2 regions of the Pseudomonas sp. HP_14 genome follow, and region 2 is predicted to be linked to the other one. Evidence: predicted binding sites of a transcription regulator. Region 2 holds the regulator's gene; the other holds the start of a gene.
The links. The regulator FliA, encoded in region 2, starts transcription of late flagellar genes. The targets are predictions, from matches to a motif close to CTAAAGTTTNNNNNNNNNNNGCCGNTAA.
Positions count from the first base shown of each region.

Region 1 (11,981 bases), on a different contig from region 2:
ACAGGCCGCTCACACCGTCATCGAACGGTCGGCAGATCTCTAAGACAGGCACCAGCCTGATTAAACCCGCAAATAAAAACAGGAGACACAGATGCCTAATGTTCTCGGCCACAACTTCATCGCAGGCGCACGTAGCGCACTTGGCGAGCCGCAACACAAAAGTCTCGACGCCACTACCGGTGAAGCACTGCCTTACAGTTTCTACCAGGCCACAGATGCAGAAATCGACGCAGCAGCCCTGGCAGCAAAAAGCGCTTTTGCTGAATACCGCCAGCTGAGCCCGGCTCGCCGCGCAGAATTCCTTGATGCCATCGCTGACGAGCTGGATCAGCTCGGTGATGATTTCGTTGCCATCGTTTGCCAGGAAACCGCCCTGCCGACCGCCCGTATTCAGGGTGAGCGCGGACGTACCAGCGGCCAGATGCGCCTGTTCGCCAAAGTCCTGCGTCGCGGTGACTTCCTGGGGGCACGCATTGACCTGGCACTGCCGGATCGTAAGCCGCTGCCACGCGTCGACCTGCGTCAATACCGCATCGGCGTAGGCCCGGTTGCTGTTTTCGGCGCGAGCAACTTCCCACTGGCTTTCTCCACTGCTGGCGGCGACACCGCAGCAGCACTGGCTTCCGGTTGCCCGGTTGTGTTCAAAGCGCACAGCGGCCACATGGCAACTGCCGACCTGGTCGGTTCTGCGATCATCCGCGCGGCAGAAAAAACCAACATGCCGAAAGGCGTGTTCAACATGATTTTCGGCAGCGGCGTTGGCGAAGGTCTGGTCAAGCATCCGGCCATCAAGGCCGTTGGCTTCACTGGCTCCCTGAGCGGTGGCGACGCACTGTGCAAAATGGCTGCAGAACGTCCTGAGCCGATCCCGGTGTTCGCGGAAATGTCGAGCATCAACCCGGTTGTTCTGTTGCCTGAAGCGCTGGCCGCTCGCGGTGATACCGTGGCCAAGGACCTTGCAGCTTCGGTCGTCATGGGCGCAGGCCAGTTCTGCACCAACCCAGGCGTTGTGATCGGCATCAGCTCGCCAACCTTCACCAAGTTCCTTGAGCAACTTCAGGAACACATGGGTGGCCAGGCTCCACAAACCATGCTCAACGCAGGTGGCCTGCGCAGCTACAGCAAAGGCGTTCAGCATCTGCTGTCGCACCCAGGCGTTACGCACCTGGCGGGTAAACCGCAGGAAGGCAAACAGGCTCAGGCTCAACTGTTCAAAGCTGACGTCAGCCTGCTGCTCAATGGCGACCCGCTGCTGCAGGAAGAAGTATTCGGCCCAACCACCCTGGTCATCGAAGTCGCTGACGACGCGCAACTGAAGAGCGCGCTGCAAGGCCTGCGCGGCCAACTGACCGCCACGCTGATCGGCGAGCAGAGCGACCTGAAGAAGTACCAATGGCTGGTACCGGTGCTGGAAGAGAAAGTCGGCCGCATCCTCGTCAACGGTTACCCGACCGGCGTCGAAGTCTGCGAAGCCATGGTTCACGGTGGTCCATACCCGGCGACTTCCGATGCACGTGGTACTTCGGTGGGCACTCTGGCCATCGATCGCTTCCTGCGTCCTGTCTGCTATCAGAACTACCCTGACAGCCTGCTGCCAGAAGCGTTGCAGAACGCTAACCCGCTGGGCCTCAAGCGTCTGGTCAACAGCGAGTGGAGCGATCAGCCCATCGCTTGAGACTGACCTGATCAGTGCTCTGTAAAAGAAACGGCGCGGCCCTCAAGCCGCGCCGTTTCTTTATGGGAACGTTGTGAAGAGCTGACAGCGCGTCAATGGGTGCGACTGGAAAGCGCATTTTTTCATCAGGTGGAACACCATGAACCCCACCCCGATTTCCGAACCAGCAGAGACCGACTCGTCCATAAGACGTCCGCGCAATCTGACTCTGGCGCTGGCCAATATCCTGACCAGCATGATTGAAGACGGCCAACTGAAGGTCGGTGACAAGCTCCCGCCGGAAAAACACATCACCCAGGAACATGGCGTGAGTCGTACCGTTGTGCGAGAAGCCATTTCCCATCTGCAATCCCATGGGCTGGTGGAAACCCGGCATGGCATCGGCACGTTCGTGGTCAGACAGCGCGTTGATCAGATCGACCCGCAAGCGGACCGCACGCTCAGCGACGTCATGGCCGTCATCGAACTACGCATCGGTATCGAAGTCGACTCCGCAGGCTTTGCCGCTCTGCGCAGGACTGAAGACCAACTGGCGCGCATGCACCAGGCGCTAAAGATCATCGAAGACCCGACGGTAAGCCGAGCCGAAGCGGCGGCTGCCGATTTCGATTTTCATCAGCAAATTGCGCTGGCCACCGACAACCGCTATTTCGCTGATATCACCGAACATTTGGGCCTGACCCTAATTCCCCGCAACCGGCTCAACTCGGCAGCCTTGGCCAATACTGCTATCGAAGACTACAGCGCCAGGCTGCGCCAGGAACATCACGACATCTACGCGACCATCGCCAATCGTGACCCGGACGGTGCGAGAGCCGCCATGCGCCGCCATTTGAGCAATATTCGTGAACGCTTGCGCGTCGCGTATGAGCGACGGGGTTCATAAAATCTGACCGGACAAGGCGTACCGGCTTTTTCGCCGGTACACCTCTCCCCTGCACAAAAATTAAAGCGAGAATCGTCCCACCAGCTTGTTCATGTCTACTGCCAGACGCGACAACTCGGAACTCGCCGCAGCCGTCTGATGGGCGCCGGTCGCGCTCTGGATCGACAAATCCCGAATGCTCATGAGGTTGCCGTCAACCGAACGAGCCACTTGGGCCTGCTGCTCGGAAGCAGTGGCGATCATCAGGTTCATTTCGTTGATTTCATTGATGGCTTTGGCAATCAATGTCAACGCGGTACCTGCCTCATGCGCCACACTCAGCGTGCCTTGCGCCTGCTCACAACTCTCGCTCATGGCCTTGGTGGCTTGCTCGGTGCCCTTGAGAATGTCGCCGATCATTTGCTCAATTTCTTGAGTCGAGGTCTGAGTACGGTGGGCAAGGGCCCTCACCTCATCGGCAACGACTGCAAATCCGCGACCCTGCTCACCGGCCCGTGCCGCTTCGATAGCCGCGTTCAAGGCCAGCAGGTTTGTCTGCTCGGCAATGGTACGAATTACGTCAAGCACCTTGCTGATGTCCTTGGACTGTACCGCCAGACGCTGAACATCACCGCTGGTGTTCTGCACGGTCTGACTGAGTCTCTCGATGGCTGTAACCGTGCTGGTGACGCGCGAAGCGCCAGTGCGTGTCGCCTGATCAGAAGCCTTGGCGGCGTCAGACGCTGAAGCTGCATTACGGGCAACCTCATCAACAGCCGCAGTCATTTCATTCACCGCCGTCGCCGCCTGATCGATTTCAGTGTTCTGGCGCATCAGGCCTTTGCTGGACTCTTCGGTTACCGCGTTCATCTCTTCGGAGGCCGAGGCCAATTGGGTAGATGAATCACCGATCAGCTTGATGGTGTCGCGCAGGTTTTTCTGCATGACTTGAGTGGAGCGCATGAGGTCGGCAAATTCGTCTTTACCGGTGACGGTAATGACACTGCGCAGATCGCCTTTGGCGATCGTTTCATTGACCTTCAACATGTCCCGCAATGGAAGGACGATACTTTGGGTAAACAAAATAGCTAGCACAACGGTCGCCAGTGCGGCAGCGACAATAATAACGATGACAAACATCAAACCACTTTCATAAGAGGCTTCGGACTCTTTTCCCGCATTGTCCGCCTCGTCAATATTCATCTGTACAAGCCCGCCCACCGCCTCTTCGAGCGGGCGTGTAACAGGCGTGACATTGCTATTTATATAAGCCAGTGCTTCGGCCGTTGCCCCTCGGGTAACAAGCGCTGAAACACCATCAAAAGCTGCTAGCATCTTTTCAGCGTTGTCAGAAACAGCTTTGAATAACTGGCCTTCCCGGTCACTTGCAACAAAAGGCGCATAGGTCTTAATTTGCTTTCTGAGCTCACCACTTACGGTATTAATGATCTGGATGGTCGCCGTAATACTCTGGGGGTCCGTCTGGGATATCAGTCTGCGGTTCTCAAGGCGCAGTCGGAGCATGGCGGCATTAATACGGTCTGCTACGACAATGCTGGCCAGGGAGTCATTTTCCAGGTCCGCAGCCGTCTCACGAATTTCGCCCATTTTCCAGACGGAAATACCACCGAGGGCAACCAGCAAAAAAGCGATAAACATAAAACTTAGCGTCGCGCGCACCGATACCTTGAGGTTTCTCATTGACAGACTCCTGTTTCAGTTTGATTAACATTCAACCTGAAACTATCGGCCATTAAAAATCAAGCTTGAGGGTCCGTGGGAGTAATGAGTTTTAAAACGATTAATTAACCGTGAAGACTTCCGCAACGAGCGTAAAAAAATGATTAATTGAAAGCGAAATGAAAGAATTCACCGCCAGATAAAACACCGTTCAAGGTTAACGATGCAGGCCGATAAAACACATTTAAAACCTTAAACTGATCAAACAGTCAGTTTTTATTCCGCTACCGCCAAATCGGTTCGACGACCATTAATCCATTCAGTTCGAACTCAGCCAGCGCGTGCGCCTCGAATCAAGACAGGCAGGCAATCGCCCGCCACACAGATAAAGGTGACGTCATGGAACTGAGCAAGCTGGCCGATCATGTGAAGGCGGGTGAGATCGAAGAAGTGCATCTGGTCGCGATGGAGGGTGGCTCCTACGTCATGCACGCGTTGAAGAGTGGCAAGTCTCACCCACTGATTAACGCCAAGGGAAGCACCCTGCATGTCGCCTCAATGGAAGAGGCTCGCAAGAATCTGAAAGGCGTCCCGGAAGTGCCGCTGTTTCTGGTCCAGCCAGCGGTTCAGGATGAGATGGTCGGACTGGGCAGCGTAGACCGGCAGCCCAACCGCGAACCGATCCCGTGGCGTTCAAGCCTGTGAGGAAGGCTCTATATCGAGAGGGTTCATACCGACGCTGCCCAGCTCATCACGTAACTCGTTGATCAACGCCAGTACGTCGTGCTGCGTCTTTACTTGATCGAGAGCAATGCCGATGACCATTAGATCAACTCGCCCCGATTCACGATCATAAATGCGCACACTCAAGGATGCATCGGCTCCAATCACGCACTCGCATGCCAAAGGCTCGAAACTGCCCTCGATTTCGTGACGGACCTGTGATAGCCAGCTCACTTCTGACCACCCTGTGGCCAGCCATCTTGAATCCGCAAGCGTTTTAAATTCTGCAACGGAGGCCCCTGACAAGGTCCAGAAAATGGACCGTCAGGGTAAAGAACGCCATGCGCGATCAGCCAGACGAATTTGCACTGATAGCACTAGTGCATTTGCACTTTTTGCTAGTGCTATTGCTTGCGATTGTCACTAGTGAATAGTGCACGCTCGCGTGCCCAGACAATTGCCTCAGCGCGACTGTGCACGCCCAGCTTGGAGTACATGGTTGCCACGTGGTTACGCACGGTATTAGGCGCCAGCTTGAGGCGCGCCGCGATTTCCTTGTCTGCCAGGCCTTCACAGATCAAGCCCAATACGTCTTTTTCACGACTGGTCAGATCTGTCAGCGAAATGCCCGGCAATTGCGGTGCCTTGCCCTTCTTGACGTTGGCAAGCTTCTCGATCAATGAACGTGCGAACCATGACGCATCCTGCATGACCTCTTCAATCGCCGCGATCAGCTCCAGATCGGATCGCTTACGCTCTGAAATATCCACGATCACCAGCAGATAACACGGGACATCCTGAATGACCACGGTGTCGGCAGACAACACGCAATCAATCAACTCGTCGCCACGCTTGCGCACCTTGAGCTCCATGCCTTCAATGCTGCCAGTTTTCTTCAATACCTCGAAAATCTGCTCGCACGTCTTTTTGCCATCGATGAAACCCAGCTCTTCCACGGATCTTCCAGTCAGCTCCTGAGCCGTAAACCCGGTGGTGTTGATGAATGCATTATTGGCTTCAACCACGAACTGCGACTCGGCGTTACACACCAGGGTTGGTACAGGGGTCAGGCGAAACGCTTTGGCGAAGCGCTCCTCGCTCTGTCGCAACGCGGTCTCGACCTTGCGACGGGGTTCCATGTCCATGAAGGAAAAGAGCATGCAGTCGTCTTCATTGATGTCCAGCGGCTGTCCGGCAACTATCACCAGCTTGCTGCCACCTTTGGGCAGCTTGAGCTCAGCCTGCATCTGCGGGATGGTGCCGCCATCGTTGAGACGCTCAATGGCCAGATCCTTGCGTTCGGCGTTTTCCAGAACGTCCAGCTCATACACGGAACGCCCGATAACCTGCTCACGGGTATAGCCGGTCATTTCCAGAAAGCCTGGATTGACTTTGATGTAACGTAAATCGCTGAGCCTGCAAATAACGGCCGGTGCCGGATTGGCAGCAAACGTTCGCTCGAAGCGTTGCTCGGCACTGGCCAGTTCGGTGGCGTCGGTGATAATCAGCGCCATTAACTCAGGCTCACCGGAGCGGCCATCCAGCACCATGCTCCGCACCCGGTGCACCCAGCATTTGTCTTCGTTACCCACCGGTCTGACCTCCACCACTACATCACTGAAGGACTCGCCCTCGGCGATACGGCTGATCGGGTAATTCTCCAATGCAAGCGGGTGATTGTTGCGATAGCGCAGGTTGAACCGCGAAGCATATTCGCTGACGTTACGACCCAGCTCCTTGACGTGGTTGACGCCGTGCATCTCCAGCGCGGATTCATTGGCCCACAGAATGCTCTGATCCAGCTCGATCAAGAGAACGCCATCAGAAAGACCACCAATGATGCTCTGCAACTGTCGACGATCGGTTTCTCTATCAAGGACTGCTTGACTCATGGTTCCTCCATTCCATGTTAAGAGCATCCGGCACGCTGCTGAATTCAAATGCTCAGTGGCCGCGGTTCGTTGCCCAATGTCGGTAGGACAGTCGACCCGCGCCACGAATTCAACAATTTTGAACGGCAGTCCGGATGCATCTAATTCGCCAGAAGAAAAGGTCTGAAAGCAAGCCGTTGATCGCGAGCGTCTCACCGGGGAGCCATCATTGCCCCGCGCGATTAACGGCGCGAGCGTCATTTCAAGACAGTCTTTTCATAACGCCCCGTTGATCAGTAACCCCGTAAGGTAACGGTTATTCCTCCCTATGCTTTAAAGGTCGGGGGTTGCATCGCAACCACCTGAACTGACAACTACCGAGGATTGAAAAATGAAAACCCAGGCATTATGGATGATGCTTTCTGCCCCCCTCACGCTGGTAACAAGCGGCATGGCTTACGCGGGGTGTGACCAGGCGTCCTTCCAGCAAAGCTCAGCAGCACAAACCTGCCAGCTACAGGCCATTTCGCCCTCAGTGGTGGACAGTGCCGTTTCATATTGTGATGTACAAGCGTCATGCCTGACCGGCACTACCAGCCCACAGACCGCGAATAACTGGAATTCAAAGGAGCTCGCTAACCGAAACACCAGCACCATCTGGATCGAGTCAGACAGGGTATCCACGCTCACCAATAGAGGTGGAGCACTCTCAAGACAGTAATGTGCACTACAACGCTAAAGCTGCCTGCCATACAGGCGGCTTTAGCACAGGGTGGCATATGACTGTTCAAGCAAAGTCGCTGCTCGCCATGGTTCGTCTGGACTACTCCGCCGAAGGATAATCAAGCCCGCTAGCGGCCTGAATCCGACCATTCCCGAAAACGTGACTGATTGCAAAAACAGTCCTGAGGGCACCAAACCTTTTTGGCCTCGACCGCTCAAAGCACAAAGCTCAACAAAAGCCGCCTGATCGAGACTTCCCGTGGACGCCCATACCCAACGCCGCAACAACCGTTCACTGGATGCCCTCAATTTCTTTCTCGCCGATGTTCGAGACGGGCTAGGGCCTTACCTGGCGATCTATCTGCTGGCGGTGCATCACTGGGATCCGGCCAGCATTGGTATTGTAATGACGGTCGCGGCAATCGCCGGTCTGGTGACCCAGGGTCCGGCCGGGGCGCTGATCGACAGTACTCATTACAAACGGGCGGTGATTGCAATCGCTGCGCTACTGGTAACTGCCAGCTGTCTGATCCTGCCCTTCACCTCTTCGGTCAGCCTGATTGCGATCACCCAGGCGATCAGCGGGATTGCCGCGTCAGTCTTTGTTCCGGCTATTGCGGCCATCTCTCTGGGTATTACAGGCCCCAAGGCGTTTACTCGGCGCACCGGGCGCAACGAAACCTTCAATCACGCGGGTAACGCATGTGCCGCCATGCTGGCGGGTGGTTTCGCGTACCTGTTTGGCCCGATCGCAGTGTTCTATTTGATGGCGGCGATGGCGATCGCCAGTGTCATCGCCGTCAGTTGCGTATCCGCTGCTGCAATTGATCACGATGTCGCTCGGGAGCTGAACACTGGCGATGCACAGCACCACGCACAGCCTTCAGGCCTCAAAGCATTGGCAAGCAACAAAACCTTGTTGCTGTTCGCTGCCTGCTGCGCCCTCTTCCACCTGGCCAACGCGGCGATGTTGCCGTTAGTCAGCCAGAAGCTCGCTGAGGTGAACCTGCAATTGGCGACACCGCTGACATCGGCCTGCATCGTCGCCGCACAGTGGGTCATGGTGCCTATGGCGCTGCTGGTGGGGGCAAAGGCCGACGTCTGGGGGCGTAAGCCGTTGCTGTTGGCCGGCTTTCTGATTCTGCCGATCCGCGGCGTACTTTATGTGCTGTCCGATAACCCGTTCTGGCTGGTTGCCGTGCAGTTGCTCGACGGCATCGGTGCTGGATTGTTCGGAGCGTTGTTCCCCCTGGTGGTCAAGGACCTGACTCAGGGAACCGGTCGTTTCAGCGTCAGCCTTGGGGTCATTTCCACGATATTTGGCCTCGGTGCTGCTTTGAGCAACGGCCTGGCAGGGCTGATTGTCCAGAATGCGGGCTACAGCGCGGCGTTTCTGACACTTGCCGCAATCGCGACAGCCGCGCTGTTGTTGCTGCTGAGGATGCCGGAAACCCGGACCGCCATTCAGCGTCCCGAAGAAACGACAGACGCCGCCCTCCCGGTCGCGTGAAAGAGCCCAGGATCAGCTCCTTGCGGGGCGCTCGCTACGTGCCCAATCGGTTACCAGGCTGTAGGCCACCGCCAACAGCGTGGGGCCGATGAACAGCCCGATGAAACCGAAGGCCAGCAAGCCGCCGAATACGCCCAGCAGGACGATAACCAACGGCAGGTTACCGCCGCGGCTGATCAGGTAAGGCTTGAGCACGTTATCGACCCCGCTGATGATGAACGTGCCCCAGATGGCAAGGAAAATCGCCATGCCGTAGCTGCCATTCCACGCCAGCCAGGCGGTTGCGGGAATCCACACCAATGGCGGCCCCATGGGTATCAGGCTGAACATAAAGGTCATGATGCCCAGCACCAATGCACCAGGCACACCCGCAATCAGGAAGCCGATCAACGCCAGTACCGCCTGTGCGGCAGCAGTACCGATCACGCCGTTGACAACACGCTGGACGGTGCCAGCCACCAGGTCCAGGTAATATTGCGCACGGTCACCGATCAATCGCTCAAGCAAACGCAGGACAAACGCCGCGAGCCTCGGGCCATCACGGTAAAAGAAGAACACGAACACAAGGCTCAGGGTCAGTTCGAGGATGCCGCCACCGATCTGCGCGCTGCGTGCCAACAACCAGTTACCGACCTGACCGAGATACGGCTTGATGGTGGTCATCAAGGCTGCGCCCTGCTGATCAATGCTGTTCCAGAATGCAACCAGGCGCTCACCTACCAGCGGGACGCTCCCCAGCCAACCCGGTGGATCAGGCAATCCATCCACCTGTATGTCTTTGATCAACACAGTGACGTCACGTACGTGGTCCGCCAGGTTGAACCCCAGCCAGACCAGCGGTGCGGCCACCAGAATCATCCAGCCCAGACTCAGAATCAGCGCCGCAAGAGACTCGCGCCCCTTGAGCCAGCGGGTCAGCAGGCGCATCAAAGGCCAGCTGGCAAACGCCAGCACCGCGCCCCAGAACAGCGCCGACCAGAACGGCGCCATCACCCAGACACAGGCACCCAGTAGCGCCAGGAGCAGAATCTGCACCAACAGACGGTCGTTATTGAACATGGGGCGGTTTCCAAAAGAAGTGTCAGGACATCAGAAGTGAAGCATAACGGCGAACAGTGACAACGTCAGTGTTCGCCGTGGACGGGGATAAGAGCCTTACTCAGCGAATGAGTTCGATAAGCAGCCCGGTCGTATCGCCGGTTCCTGCCTCCAGTCGCGCTGCTCGCACACCTTTGCCAATCAATGCCTGACGCCAGACTTCAGCTTGGGGACCCGAGACCGTGGCGCGCAAGCTGCTGTCCAGATTCAGACCGCGCGACAACAACGTCAGCCACGCATCCTGAGGCGCGCCCGCCAGTTTTGGCAACGCCAGCTTGCCGGTGCTTTTCAACTGCCGCAGCAGCGTGCCGGATGTGGGCATCAACTCACCCAGCGGTGCAGCAGCTTCGAACTGCTCGACATGCAGGTAAGCCCGGCGATTGCCTCGCGTAATGCTGTACAAGGCAACCAGCGTGTCACTTTTGGGTTCGGCCAGGCGCAACAGCAGATACGCTTGTTGCTCGTCCGCGCCGTACAGTTTGGCGTTGCCGAACACTTCGTTGGCCCATAGGCTGCTTTCGCCGCAATCCCTTGCCTGACACCAGAACAACAGCTCGGCACCTTGCGCCTGCAACGCTTCGCGAGCAGCGGTAAAAGCCTCATATGAGGTACGTTCGGCTGGTAGTTGATAGGTCACACCGGTGACATTGCCACGGGCGTTGATCTGACCATCAAAGCGCAGTTGCCCGCTGATCTTGCGGATTGAGCCCATTGGATAGATGCGTTCAAGTTCGGCAGCAGGACGGTAATCGACGATTTCGGCGTCAGCCAGCCTCGGCACGATCTGCAGATCGCTGCTGCCGGGGACGTCGGCAGCCCACAAGGATGTGCTGAGTACAGATGCACACAAGGTCAATCCAAATGCGCGAGTCACTCCCATAGGCGCGCTCATTGCGTCACGTTCGGGGAAAAAGCGTTAACGGGCAGTTTAAAAGGTGCAGCGATACATAGATCCATCATGATTGATTCCTGTTTCAACCCGCCCAGCCTCGACAGTTGCCTGACGCAAGTCAAGGCGCAGCGAAGAAGCGATTGAAACAGTCTGCAACAGCGCTCGCCCCGACGTGATCGTTGAGATGCAGATGATGGCCTCCTGACAGGCCCGAGACCTCAAAAGGCAGCGTTGAAAGCAACGCCTCCTGCTGCGCCAGTAACCCTTGAGAAGCTACTACCAAATGTGTCGGACAGCGAATAGCCTCGACGAACGCCATGGCTTGCGGGCGGGTTATGCGAATGGCCGAGGGCAACGTCAGGCGTTCATCACTGCGCCAAGTGTAACCACCCGGCACCGGCATCAAGCCGCGCTGGGCCAGCAACTCGGCGGCTTCACGGGTGACCGCGACCGTCCCCTTCATCCGCGCACAGATCGCCTGCTCTTGATCGGGATAAACCGGCTTGCGTTTGTTCGCCAGACGCAACTGCGCCTGTAAAGACTTGCCCAACTGCTCTGCTGCGTTATCTGCCTCACCGGTAGGCGGTACCAGACCATCGATCAGCGCCAGTCGCGACACACGATCAGGCAATGCACCGGCGAGGAACACCGAAATAATTGCTCCCAGGGAATGGCCCAGTAATGAAAACTGCTGCCAGCCAAGTTGTTCGGCAACCCGCAGTACATCGTGAACGTAATCAGCCAGCGCATAACTCGCGCCTGGCGGGCGGTGGCTGGAATGACCATGTCCGGCGAGATCCAGCGCAACAATGCGCAAACCCGGTAGCAGCGGCGCAAGTCGGGCAAAGCTGTTGGCATTGTCGAGCCAGCCATGCAAGGCGATGACCGGCTGACCGTCTTCAGGACCGTACAAATGCGCCGCCAACTCGATGTGCGGCAGGCTC
Region 1 covers NZ_JBTOQI010000043.1:194,666-206,646, reverse strand. The annotation lists gene ACYASS_RS22735 (aldehyde dehydrogenase (NADP(+))) at 92-1,675, shown strand; gene ACYASS_RS22730 (FadR/GntR family transcriptional regulator) at 1,815-2,561, shown strand; gene ACYASS_RS22725 (methyl-accepting chemotaxis protein) at 2,622-4,241, opposite strand; gene ACYASS_RS22720 (DUF6482 family protein) at 4,620-4,925, shown strand; gene ACYASS_RS22715 (DUF1652 domain-containing protein) at 4,914-5,177, opposite strand; gene ACYASS_RS22710 (PAS domain S-box protein) at 5,348-6,835, opposite strand; gene ACYASS_RS22705 (MFS transporter) at 7,797-9,047, shown strand; gene ACYASS_RS22700 (AI-2E family transporter) at 9,060-10,106, opposite strand; gene ACYASS_RS22695 (DUF4892 domain-containing protein) at 10,207-11,025, opposite strand; gene ACYASS_RS22690 (alpha/beta fold hydrolase) at 11,156-11,981, opposite strand, start outside.
Region 1: the regulator FliA is predicted to act here: its motif matches at 4,284-4,311, upstream of ACYASS_RS22725 (methyl-accepting chemotaxis protein).

Region 2 (11,981 bases):
AGGCTTTTGGCGATTACCAGCCCCAGGCCACTCTGGCCGGGTGACTGGCGCTCAAGCGTGGCCAGTGCAGTGCTCGAAGGCAGCAGGGAAATGCGTTGATCGCTGGTCGGCAATAACAACTGGCCGGGCAGGCCATCGGGGATATTGCCTTTATTCAGGAACAGGTCAAAGACGCTGTGTTCAAGCAGGTCAGGGTCGTGACCGAAGTAACTGGTCATCGAGCCATGGGGGTCGAGATCGACCACAACCACGCGCTTGCCGGCATCGGCCAACAGCCCCGCTAACGCGATGGTCGAAGTGGTTTTACCCACGCCACCTTTTTGATTGGCTACTGCCCAGACTCTCATGTGTGCTCTTCCTCCCGTAATGGCGTGGCCATACCGAGAAACGACTATCGTACGGGTGACGAAGAATTGACGGTATTGCTGCGAACCGCCGGGTTGACAGGCGCAGGTGCAGTTTGTGTGCCAGCACGGCGCAAGGCAGCATCCGGTTGCGCATTGGCCGAGCCTGAAGCGGTCAGGCTACGGCGCACGTCCAGATTACGGGAGATCACCAGCACCACCCGACGATTGCGACCACGCCCTTCGGCCGTCGCATTGGAAGCCACTGGCTGGAATTCGCCATACCCTACCGAGGCCATGCGGGCGGGGTTAAGCCCTTCCATCGCGAGCATCCGCACGATGCTCGACGAACGCGCCGAAGAGAGTTCCCAGTTGGTCGGAAACTGCGAGGTGCTGATCGGCTGGTCATCGGTAAAACCTTCGACGTGAATCGGGTTGTCGAATGGCTTGATGATCTTCGCGACTTTTTCAATGATCGTGAACGCCTTGTCGCTCGGAATAGCGTCACCGCTACCGAACAGCAAGCCTGAGCTGAGTTCGATTTCAATCCACAGCTCGTTGCCGCGCACCGTCATCTGATTGGATTTGATCAGGTCGCCGAAGCCCGCACGTACATCGTCGGCAATTTCCTTGAGCGGATCAGTGGTGTTCTGGCCGATGCCCGCGTCGACTTGCTCGCTGTCCCTGACCAGGGGCTCGGCCGGTTTGACCGACAGTGGGCGCTGCTCACCGATGGGGATCGGCTTCATGCTGCGCTCGGAGTCGTTGAATACACCGACCAAGGCCTCGGAGAGGATCTTGTACTTGCCTTCGTTGATAGACGAAATCGAATACATCACGACAAAAAAGGCAAACAGCAGCGTGATGAAGTCCGCGTAAGACACCAGCCAGCGCTCGTGATTTTCGTGCTCTTCGGGTCGACGACGTCGAGCCATGGCGTATTACTCCATGAAGCCTTGCAGCTTGAGTTCAATGGAGCGCGGGTTCTCACCCTCGGCAATGGACAGCAGACCTTCGAGCAGCATTTCCCGATAACGCGACTGGCGCAAGGCAATGCCCTTGAGCTTGTTGGCAACCGGCAACAGAATCAGGTTGGCCGAGGCCACGCCATAAATAGTGGCTACGAACGCCACGGCAATACCGCTGCCCAACTGACTCGGGTCGGCCAGATTGCCCATGACGTGAATAAGGCCCATCACCGCACCGATGATGCCGATGGTCGGCGCATAGCCGCCCATGCTTTCGAATACTTTGGCGGCCTGGACATCACGATGCTCCTGGGTCAGAAAATCGACTTCCAGGATGCTGCGAATCGCTTGTGGCTCAGCCCCATCCACCAGCAGTTGCAAGCCTTTGCGAGCGTAGGTATCAGGCTCGGCGTCGGCAACCGACTCAAGCCCCAGCAAACCTTCCTTGCGTGCGGTCATGCTCCAGTTGACCACCCGGTCGATGCCGCCCGCCAGATCAATGCGCGGCGGAAACAGAATCCAGATACCGATCTGAATAGCCCGTTTGAAAGCGCTCATGGGCGACTGCAGCATTGATGCTGCCAAGGTACCGCCAATGACGATCAATGCCGCAGGACCATTGAGCAAGGCGGACAAATGTCCACCTTCCAGATAGTTACCGCCGACAATTGCAATGAACGCGAGGATGAGACCGATCAGACTCAGAACATCCATCAGACACACGCCTCCACCAGGTGCCGGCCGATATCGTCCAGACTGTAAATCGCGTCCGCCAGGTCAGCTTTGACAATCGCCATTGGCATGCCATAGATCACGCAGCTTGCTTCGTCCTGAGCCCAAACGTGACTGCCACCTTGCTTGAGTAAACGCGCGCCCTCACGACCATCCGCGCCCATGCCGGTAAGCACGACCGCCAGCACCTTGTCGCCATAGGATTTGGCCGCCGAACCAAAGGTGATATCCACACAAGGCTTGTAATTCAGACGCTCGTCGCCCGGCAGGATTTTCACTGCACCGCGACCATCGATCATCATCTGCTTGCCACCTGGAGCCAGGAGCGCAAGACCTGGGCGCAGGATGTCACCATCCTCCGCTTCCTTGACGCTGATCTTGCACAGCTTGTCCAGACGCTCGGCGAAGGCCTTGGTGAATGCTGCGGGCATGTGCTGAATCAGTACGATAGGCGCAGGAAAATTGGCAGGCAGCTGAGTCAGCACACGCTGCAAGGCGACCGGGCCGCCCGTCGAGGTGCCGATAGCGACCAGCTTGTAAGCCTTGCGCTTGGGCGTACCCGACAACGGCGGGTGCGAACCGCTTGCCGCCGGAGCGGGCGCAGCTGCCGCACGCGGAGTTATCGGGCGCGCTGGAGCCGGGCTGGCCGTTCTGCCGGTGGCAGGGGCCGCAGTTGATGTATGAGTCGGGGCATGAGCTGGAGATGAAACCGGGGCGACTGCAGGCGCTGCCACCGGAGCCGAACCACTCAAGCCACGGCGATTACTGCGCGAGATGCTGTGGACCTTTTCACACAGCAGTTGCTTGACCTTCTGCGGGTTACGCGAAATGTCTTCGAAATTCTTGGGCAGGAAATCCACCGCACCGGCGTCCAGGGCATCCAGCGTAACGCGGGCACCTTCGTGGGTCAGCGAGGAGAACATCAGCACCGGGGTTGGACTGCGCTGCATGATTTGGCGAACAGCAGTGATGCCGTCCATCATGGGCATTTCGTAGTCCATGGTAATCACGTCAGGTTTGAGCGACAGCACCAGATCAATCGCTTCCTTGCCGTTGCTCGCGGTACCGACAACCTTGATGTTTGGGTCTGAAGAAAGAATTTCCGTGACGCGGCGGCGGAAGAAACCGGAGTCATCCACCACCAATACCTTGACTACCATAAACACTCCATTACAGGCTGCACGGAAACTGCTGCGCTATGCGACGCGCCGTTGAAGCAAGCTTCACCCAACGACAGAAAAACCGATCGAAGCAGGCCTCAAAAGGTCACGGGACGCACACGCTCTTTTGCCAACTGCGTCTGCGACTCGTCATTGTTATTGCCTCGCATCCATTTGCAGCGTTTTCGACACCGCCTGACCAGGCGTCACGGACAGTTGTCTGCCCGTGACACCAGAATCAAATACGCCGTGCGGCGTACCGCTTGAGCATACTCGGCACATCGAGAATCAAGGCAATGCGACCGTCACCAGTGATGGTGGCGCCAGACATGCCAGGTGTCCCCTGCAACATTTTACCCAGCGGCTTGATGACCACTTCTTCCTGGCCCACCAACTGATCGACAACGAAGCCGATACGCTGGGTGCCTACCGAAAGAATCACCACATGCCCTTCATGCTGCTCTTCGTGGACGGCCGAGCTGACCAGCCAGCGCTTGAGGTAGAACAGCGGCAGTGCCTTGTCACGCACGATCACCACTTCCTGACCATCAACAACGTTGGTAGTCGAGAGGTCCAGGTGGAAGATCTCGTTCACGTTGACCAGCGGGAATGCGAAGGCCTGATTGCCCAGCATCACCATCAGGGTCGGCATGATTGCCAGGGTCAACGGCACCTTGATGACGATCTTCGAGCCCTGACCCTTGGTCGAGTAGATGTTGATCGTACCGTTGAGCTGGGCAATCTTGGTTTTCACCACGTCCATGCCCACACCACGGCCCGACACGTCGGAGATCTCGGTTTTGGTCGAGAACCCTGGGGCGAAAATCAGGTTGTAGCAGTCGGTATCGCTCAGGCGATCAGCAGCATCCTTGTCCATCACGCCACGCTTGACCGCAATCGAGCGCAAGACGTTAGGGTCCATGCCCTTGCCGTCATCTGAAATCGACAACAGGATGTGGTCGCCTTCCTGCTCGGCAGAGAGAATGACCCGTCCGCCACGCGGCTTGCCTGATGCCTCACGCTCTTCCGGGGTTTCTACACCGTGGTCGACCGCGTTACGCACCAAGTGGACCAGTGGATCGGCAAGCGCCTCTACGAGGTTCTTGTCCAGATCGGTCTCTTCACCGACCAGTTCCAGGTTGATCTCTTTCTTGAGCTGGCGAGCCAGGTCACGTACCAGTCGCGGGAAGCGACCGAACACTTTCTTGATCGGCTGCATCCGGGTCTTCATCACCGCGGTCTGCAAGTCAGCTGTCACCACATCAAGGTTGGAAACCGCCTTGGACATGGCTTCGTCGCCACTGTTGAGACCCAGGCGCACCAGACGGTTACGCACCAGCACCAGTTCGCCGACCATGTTCATGATCTCGTCCAGGCGCGCGGTATCAACCCGTACGGTGGTTTCCGCTTCCGAGGCGACCGGTTTCTCGGCCGGTGGCGCAGCTGGCTTGGCTGGCGCAGGAGCAGGTGCAGCAGCCTTGGCGGGCGCTGGCGCGGCTGCCGGTTTGGCCGCTGCAGCCGGAGCAGGCTTGGCCGCCGGTGCTGCTGGCTTGGCAGGCGCAGACACGGCCGCAGCAGGTGCAGCAACCGCCGCAGCTACGTCAGGCTCGAACTTGCCTTTGCCATGCAACTCGTCAAGCAGTGCTTCAAATTCGTTATCGGAGATTTCGTCGCCTTTACCGGCCGGCGCGCTGGCAGCAGGTGCCGCCGCAGCAGGTGCAGGAGCCGCTGCGGCGGAAGGATCGAACGAACCCTTGCCGTGCAGCTGATCGAGCAACGCTTCGAATTCATCGTCGGTGATGTCGCCGCTTTCCGCTTTGCCAGCGGGTGCGGCAGCTGGAGCGACGGCAGCAGGCGCTGCACTGTCTGCAGCAAACTGGCCTTTGCCGTGTAACTGATCGAGCAGCGATTCGAATTCCGAATCGGTGATCTCATCGGATGCCGCTGCGCCAGTGGTCGGCGCGGCAGCAGCCGCTGGCTGCTCTTTCGCGGAATTGAGCTGATCAAGCAAGTGCTCGAATTCGGTATCAGTGATCTCGTCTGAAGCGGCTTCAGCGGCAGCTTCAACAGGTGCCTCTTCTACTTCTTCCAAGGCTTCAGCCGCAGGAGCTTCGTCAGCCGATGCTGGCTCAGCCAGCCGCGCCAGTGCCGCGAGCAGTTCCGGTGTAGCCGGAGTGACTTCGCTACGTTCGCGCACCTGGCTGAACATCGCGTTGACCGCATCCAGCGCTTCCAGGACCACGTCCATCAATTCCGAATCAACGCGACGCTCACCCTTACGCAGGATGTCGAAGACGTTCTCGGCGATGTGGCAGCACTCCACCAGCTCATGGAGCTGGAGGAAGCCGGCGCCCCCTTTTACAGTGTGAAAACCGCGAAAAATTGCATTGAGCAGATCTGCGTCATCCGGTCGGCTTTCCAGCTCGACCAACTGTTCAGACAACTGCTCCAGAATTTCGCCGGCCTCTACCAGAAAATCCTGAAGGATCTCTTCATCGGCGCCGAAGCTCATTGGGGTGCTCCCTAAAATTAACCGTCAACAGACCAGACTTAGAAGCCCAGGCTCGATAGCAGATCGTCTACATCGTCCTGTCCGGACACAACGTCTTCCCGTTTATCGGCATGAATCTGCGGACCTTCACCCTGTTTGAGATGTTTTTGTGGATCTTTTTCTGCGCGGATGGATTCGTCGTCATGTTCGATGCCCGCAAAGCGGTCGACATGACTGGCCATGAGCACCAGTTTGAGCAGATTGCTCTCCACTTCAGTGACCAATTGCGTGACGCGCTTGATCACTTGACCGGTAAGGTCCTGGAAGTCCTGAGCCAGCAGAATATCGTTGAGGTGGGAGGAAACCTTCTGGGTATCCTGTTCGCTGCGCGTCAAGAAACCATCGACACGCCGCGCCAGCTCACGAAACTCTTCTGCGCCGACTTCACGGCGCATGAAGCGCCCCCAGTCAGCACTCAAGGCCTTGGCCTCATCGTTCAGACTATGGATCAGCGGGGTGCTTTCCTCGACCAGATCCATGGTGCGGTTAGCTGCGTTTTCCGTAAGCCTGACAACATACGACAGGCGTTCGGTGGCATCCGTGATCTGGGACACTTCTTCAGCTTGCGGCATGTTCGGGTCAATTTGAAAATTGACGATCGCACTGTGCAGCTCGCGAGTCAGCTTGCCGATCTCTTGATAGAGACCGCGATCCCGAGCCTGGTTAAGCTCGTGGATCAATTGCACCGCGTCGCCGAAACGGCCTTTTTCAAGGCTCGTCACCAGCTCGCTAGCGTGTTTCTTCAGGGTCGCTTCAAACTCGCCCATTGACGTTTCGTTGTTCTCCATAGAGCCCTCGCGGCATACATCAGCTATTGACGCGCTCGAAGATCTTGTCGATCTTTTCTTTCAGCGCCTGAGCCGTGAATGGCTTGACGACATAACCATTGACGCCGGCCTGAGCCGCTTCAATGATCTGGTCGCGCTTGGCTTCTGCGGTCACCATCAACACCGGCAGGTGCTTGAGGCGCTCATCGGCACGTACTTTACGCAGCAGGTCGATACCGGTCATGCCAGGCATGTTCCAGTCCGTTACCAGAAAGTCAAAAGAACCGCTTTCCAGCATCGGCAACGCGGTAAGCCCGTCATCGGCTTCGGACGTGTTGGTGAAGCCCAGATCACGTAGCAGGTTTTTAATGATCCGCCGCATCGTTGAGAAGTCATCAACGATGAGGATTTTCATGTTCTTGTCCAATTCGACCTCCAAGCAGTCTTTGACGCGTTCAGCACCTGAACGCGCTGTTCAATCAATACCGGCACAGCTCACATCGGCTGTGCGAAAACGACGACGGGCTTGGTATATCAACAACTATGGAAACCGCACAGCAAATCCACGGGCTGCATTAAAGCTATTGCTTCTACAGTCCGTGGAGCGAAATACCTGTACGGCTCCAGCCTTGTCCACTGTCCCACGTAACGCTTTGCACAGCCTGCTCACACGCGACACGCCATCACCAAGGACGCATACCGCCTGTCAACGCGCTCGCCACTCTCCCAAACGCCCCCGCAAACGAGCGGCGCACTGGCTGTGTAACTGGCTGACTCGCGATTCACTGACCCCCAGGACCTCACCGATTTCCTTGAGGTTCAGCTCCTCGTCATAGTACAGCGCCAAGACCAGACGTTCACGCTCAGGCAAGTTGGCAATTGCATCTGCCAACGCAGCCTGGAAGCGTTCATCCTCCAGGTCGCGCGACGGCTCAAGCGAACCGCTTGCGCCATCCTCATGCAGCCCTTCATGTTCGCCGTCCTGTAGCAGGTCGTCAAAACTGAAGAGGCGACTGCCCAAGGTATCGTTCAAAATCCCGTAATAATCATCGAGACTCAATTGGAGTTCGGCCGCAACTTCGTGATCTTTAGCGTCGCGACCTGTTTTAGCTTCAATTGAGCGAATTGCGTCACTGACCATGCGCGTATTGCGGTGAACAGAGCGTGGCGCCCAGTCCCCTTTGCGCACTTCATCAAGCATCGCACCGCGAATACGAATCCCGGCATAAGTCTCGAAACTCGCGCCCTTGGTGCAATCGTACTTGGTGGACACTTCCAGCAAGCCGATCATGCCCGCCTGAATCAGGTCTTCGACCTGAACACTGGCTGGCAGACGCGCCAGCAAGTGGTACGCAATGCGCTTGACCAGCGGAGCATACCGCTCGATCAACTCATATTGCGAGTTTCTGGAAGCCTTGCTGTACATCTGGTAGCCGCTCGCGGTCATTGAACAGGCCCTGCGCTTGTCTGGTAAACCAGTCGCTCGACGAAGAACTCAAGATGCCCGCGAGGGTTGGCAGGCAGTGGCCAGGTATCGACCTTCTGCGCAATAGCCTTGAACGCCAGTGAGCATTTAGAGCGTGGGAAAGCTTCGTATACGGCACGTTGCTTCTGGACGGCCTTGCGAACACATTCGTCGTAAGGCACGGCGCCAACATATTGCAAGGCAACGTCAAGGAAACGGTCGGTCACCTTGGTCAGCTTGGCAAACAGGTTGCGACCTTCCTGCGGACTCTGGGCCATGTTGGCCAGAACCCGGAAACGGTTCATGCCGTAGTCGCGATTGAGCAGCTTGATCAGCGCGTAGGCGTCGGTGATCGAAGTAGGCTCGTCACAGACCACCAGCAACACTTCCTGAGCAGCGCGGACGAAGCTGACCACTGACTCGCCAATCCCGGCTGCGGTGTCAATCACCAGCACATCCAGATTGTCGCCAATGTCGCTGAACGCCTGGATCAGGCCGGCATGTTGCGCCGGGCTCAGATGAACCATGCTCTGGGTGCCGGAAGCGGCAGGCACGATTCGAATCCCGCCCGGACCTTGCAACAAAACGTCGCGAAGCTCACAACGGCCCTCGATCACATCAGCAAGGGTGCGTTTAGGCGTCAGGCCAAGAAGGACATCGACATTCGCCAGGCCAAGGTCGGCGTCCAGCAGCATGACGCGCCGGCCGAGCTCGGCCAAGGCCAGCGAAAGATTCACTGACACGTTAGTCTTACCGACGCCACCCTTGCCGCCGGTCACCGCGATCACCTGTACGGGATGCATGCTGCCCATGTTATTTCTTTACCTTGTCTTGCGTAGACCGTAGCCAGATTGCGGGCGACACGCTCAGTGAAGAGCCATGCCGGGCAGACCATCGATGCAGGTAACGTCCAATAGTTCGCTTCACTTAACCGACCCGTTTGTTGGGGTTGTGGTAAAGGTCGGCGAACATGTCCGCCATGGCCTCTTCGCTTGGCTCTTCTTGCATCTGCACATTGACCGCACGCGACACCAGTTGGTGCCTGCGAGGCAGGTGAAGATCATCAGGAATTCGTGGGCCATCAGTCAGATAGGCCACTGGCAGCTCATGACTGATCGCAAGGCTGAGCACCTCACCCAGGCTGGCAGTTTCGTCCAGCTTGGTCAGGATGCATCCCGCCAGACCACAGCGCTTGTAGCTGTGATAGGCCGCAGTGAGCACCTGTTTCTGGCTGGTGGTTGCCAGTACCAGATAATTACGAGACTTGATGCCGCGCCCTGCCAGACTTTCCAGCTGCATGCGCAACGCCGGATCACTGGCTTGCAGGCCGGCGGTATCGATCAACACGACACGCTTGCGCAGCAGCGGATCAAGCGCCTGCGCCAGCGACTGGCCAGGATCGACATGAGTCACCGGCACATTGAGGATGCGACCCAATGTCTTGAGTTGCTCCTGAGCACCGATACGGAAACTGTCCATGCTGACCAAAGCGATATTCTGTGCGCCGTACTTGAGTACGTAGCGCGCCGCCAGCTTGGCGAGCGTGGTGGTCTTGCCCATGCCGGCAGGGCCGACCATGGCAATCACACCACCCTCTTCCAGCGGCTCCACGTCAGGCACTTCAATCATGCGCGCCAGGTGCGCCAAGAGCATACGCCAAGCCTGACGCGGCTCGTCGATATCAGGGATCATTTCCAGCAGGTCGCGCGACAGCGGGCCGGACAAGCCGACACGTTGCAGACGGCGCCACAGATTGGCCTGTGCCGGACGGCTGCCTTGCAACTGGTTCCATGCCAGGGAGCCAAGCTGGACTTCCAGCAGCTCGCGCAGGCCGTTCAATTCAAAACGCATCGAGTCGTAACCGCGCTGATTACCTGCTGGCGCAGCCGGTGCGGCCTGTGGCTGCACAAAGGGACGCGGCGGCTCTTCCAGAGTCGGCTCGATGTGAGTGTCAGCGGCGCTCAATGGCAAACCGGCAAACAACTGGCGATTGGTCGCGCCGTCGCTGTCACCACGATTGTTCAGTTCTGCCTGAGCCGAGACGATGCGCGACTGGGTTTTGCGCAACTCGTCCTCAAGCTCGATATTCGGGACGCGAGGCGCCAGCGCGGACAGCTTGTAATCCAGGGCAGCAGTCAGCTCGACGCCACCGGCAATTCGCCGGTTGCCGATGATGGCCGCTTCAGCGCCCAGCTCATCACGAACCAGTTTCATGGCTTGACGCATATCGGCGGCGAAAAATCGCTTAACTTGCATGACTCACTACCTCAGCCGTTAGGCCCGACAGTCGCTACGATGGTTACTTGCTTGTTGTCAGGAATTTCCTGATACGCCAACACGTGCATATTCGGTACAGCCAGCCGCCCAAACCGCGACAGCATCGCCCGAACCGGGCCGGCTACCAGCAGAATCACTGGCAAGCCTTGCATCTCCTGACGCTGGGCGGCATCGATCAGCGAACGCTGAAGTTTCTCTGCCATGCTCGGCTCGAGAAGAACGCCTTCTTCCTGACCCTGACCAGCCTTCTGCAGACTATTGAGCAATATCTGTTCCAACCTTGGCTCCAGCGTGATAACTGGTAGCTCCGGCTCAATGCCTACAATGCTTTGCACGATGGCGCGACTCAAACCGACCCGAACAGCAGCCACCAATGCGGCGGTATCTTGACTCCGTTGAGCGTTGTTGGCGATAGCCTCGGCAATCGTCCGGATATCCCGAACCGGTACCTGTTCAGACAGCAACGCCTGCAATACCTTGAGCAACGCCGACAACGAAAGGATGCCCGGTACCAGCTCCTCAGCGAGTTTAGGCGAGCCTTTAGCCAGCAATTGCATCAATTGCTGCACTTCTTCATGGCCAATCAGCTCGTGCGAGTGCTTGTAGAGAATCTGGTTAAGGTGGGTCGCGACCACGGTACTGGCATCAACCACGGTATATCCAAGCGACTGAGCCTGACTGCGCTGGCTGATTTCAATCCAGACAGCTTCCAGACCAAACGCCGGGTCCTTGGCGGTAATACCATTGAGCGATCCGAAGACCTGGCCAGGGTTAATCGCCAGTTCGCGGTCCGGATAAATCTCTGCTTCTGCCAACGTGACGCCCATTAGCGTCAAACGATAGGCACTTGGCGCCAGGTCCAGGTTGTCGCGAATATGGACGGTCGGCATCAGGAAGCCCAACTCCTGGGAAAGCTTCTTACGCACGCCTTTGATTCGCGCCAAGAGCTGACCACCCTGATTGCGGTCCACGAGCGGAATCAGGCGATAGCCTACTTCTAGACCGATCATGTCGATAGGCGTCACGTCATCCCAGCCCAGCTCTTTTGAGTCCTGCGCACGGGTTGGCGACGGCAACATCTCTTGCTGACGTTTGACCTCCTCCAGCGCCATGACCTTGACCCTGTCCTCTTTCTTCCACAGAACGTAAGCGATGCCGCAAGCAACAAGGCCAAGGCTGATGAAAGAAAAATGCGGCATGCCTGGCACCAGGCCCATCACAATCATGATCGCGCCCGATACACCCAATGCTTTCCACGAGGTGAACATCTGACGGTTGATCATCTTGCCCATTTCTTCCGAACCGGAAGCACGGGTCACCATGATTGCTGCGGCGGTGGACAACAGCAGTGATGGCAATTGCGCCACCAAACCGTCACCGATGGTCAGCAGCGTGTAAATCCTGCCAGCGTCGGCGAAGGTCATGCCGTGCTGCAGCATGCCAACCAGCATGCCGCCGATGAGGTTGATAAACAGGATCAGCAAACCAGCGATGGCGTCACCACGAACAAACTTGCTCGCACCGTCCATGGAACCGTAGAACTCGGCCTCCTGGGCCACCTCAAGACGGCGACGCTTGGCTTCAGGTTGATCAATCAGGCCGGCGTTCAAATCGGCATCGATTGCCATTTGCTTACCGGGCATCGCGTCCAGAGTGAAACGCGCGCTTACCTCGGAGATACGCCCGGCACCTTTGGTGATTACCACGAAGTTGATGA
Region 2 covers NZ_JBTOQI010000033.1:41,828-53,808, forward strand. The annotation lists gene ACYASS_RS17865 (ParA family protein) at 1-347, opposite strand, end outside; gene motD (flagellar motor protein MotD) at 392-1,279, opposite strand; gene ACYASS_RS17875 (flagellar motor protein) at 1,286-2,026, opposite strand; gene ACYASS_RS17880 (protein-glutamate methylesterase/protein-glutamine glutaminase) at 2,026-3,204, opposite strand; gene ACYASS_RS17885 (chemotaxis protein CheA) at 3,443-5,716, opposite strand; gene ACYASS_RS17890 (protein phosphatase CheZ) at 5,755-6,543, opposite strand; gene ACYASS_RS17895 (chemotaxis response regulator CheY) at 6,563-6,937, opposite strand; gene fliA (RNA polymerase sigma factor FliA) at 7,229-7,969, opposite strand; gene fleN (flagellar synthesis regulator FleN) at 7,966-8,799, opposite strand; gene flhF (flagellar biosynthesis protein FlhF) at 8,915-10,243, opposite strand; gene flhA (flagellar biosynthesis protein FlhA) at 10,255-11,981, opposite strand, start outside.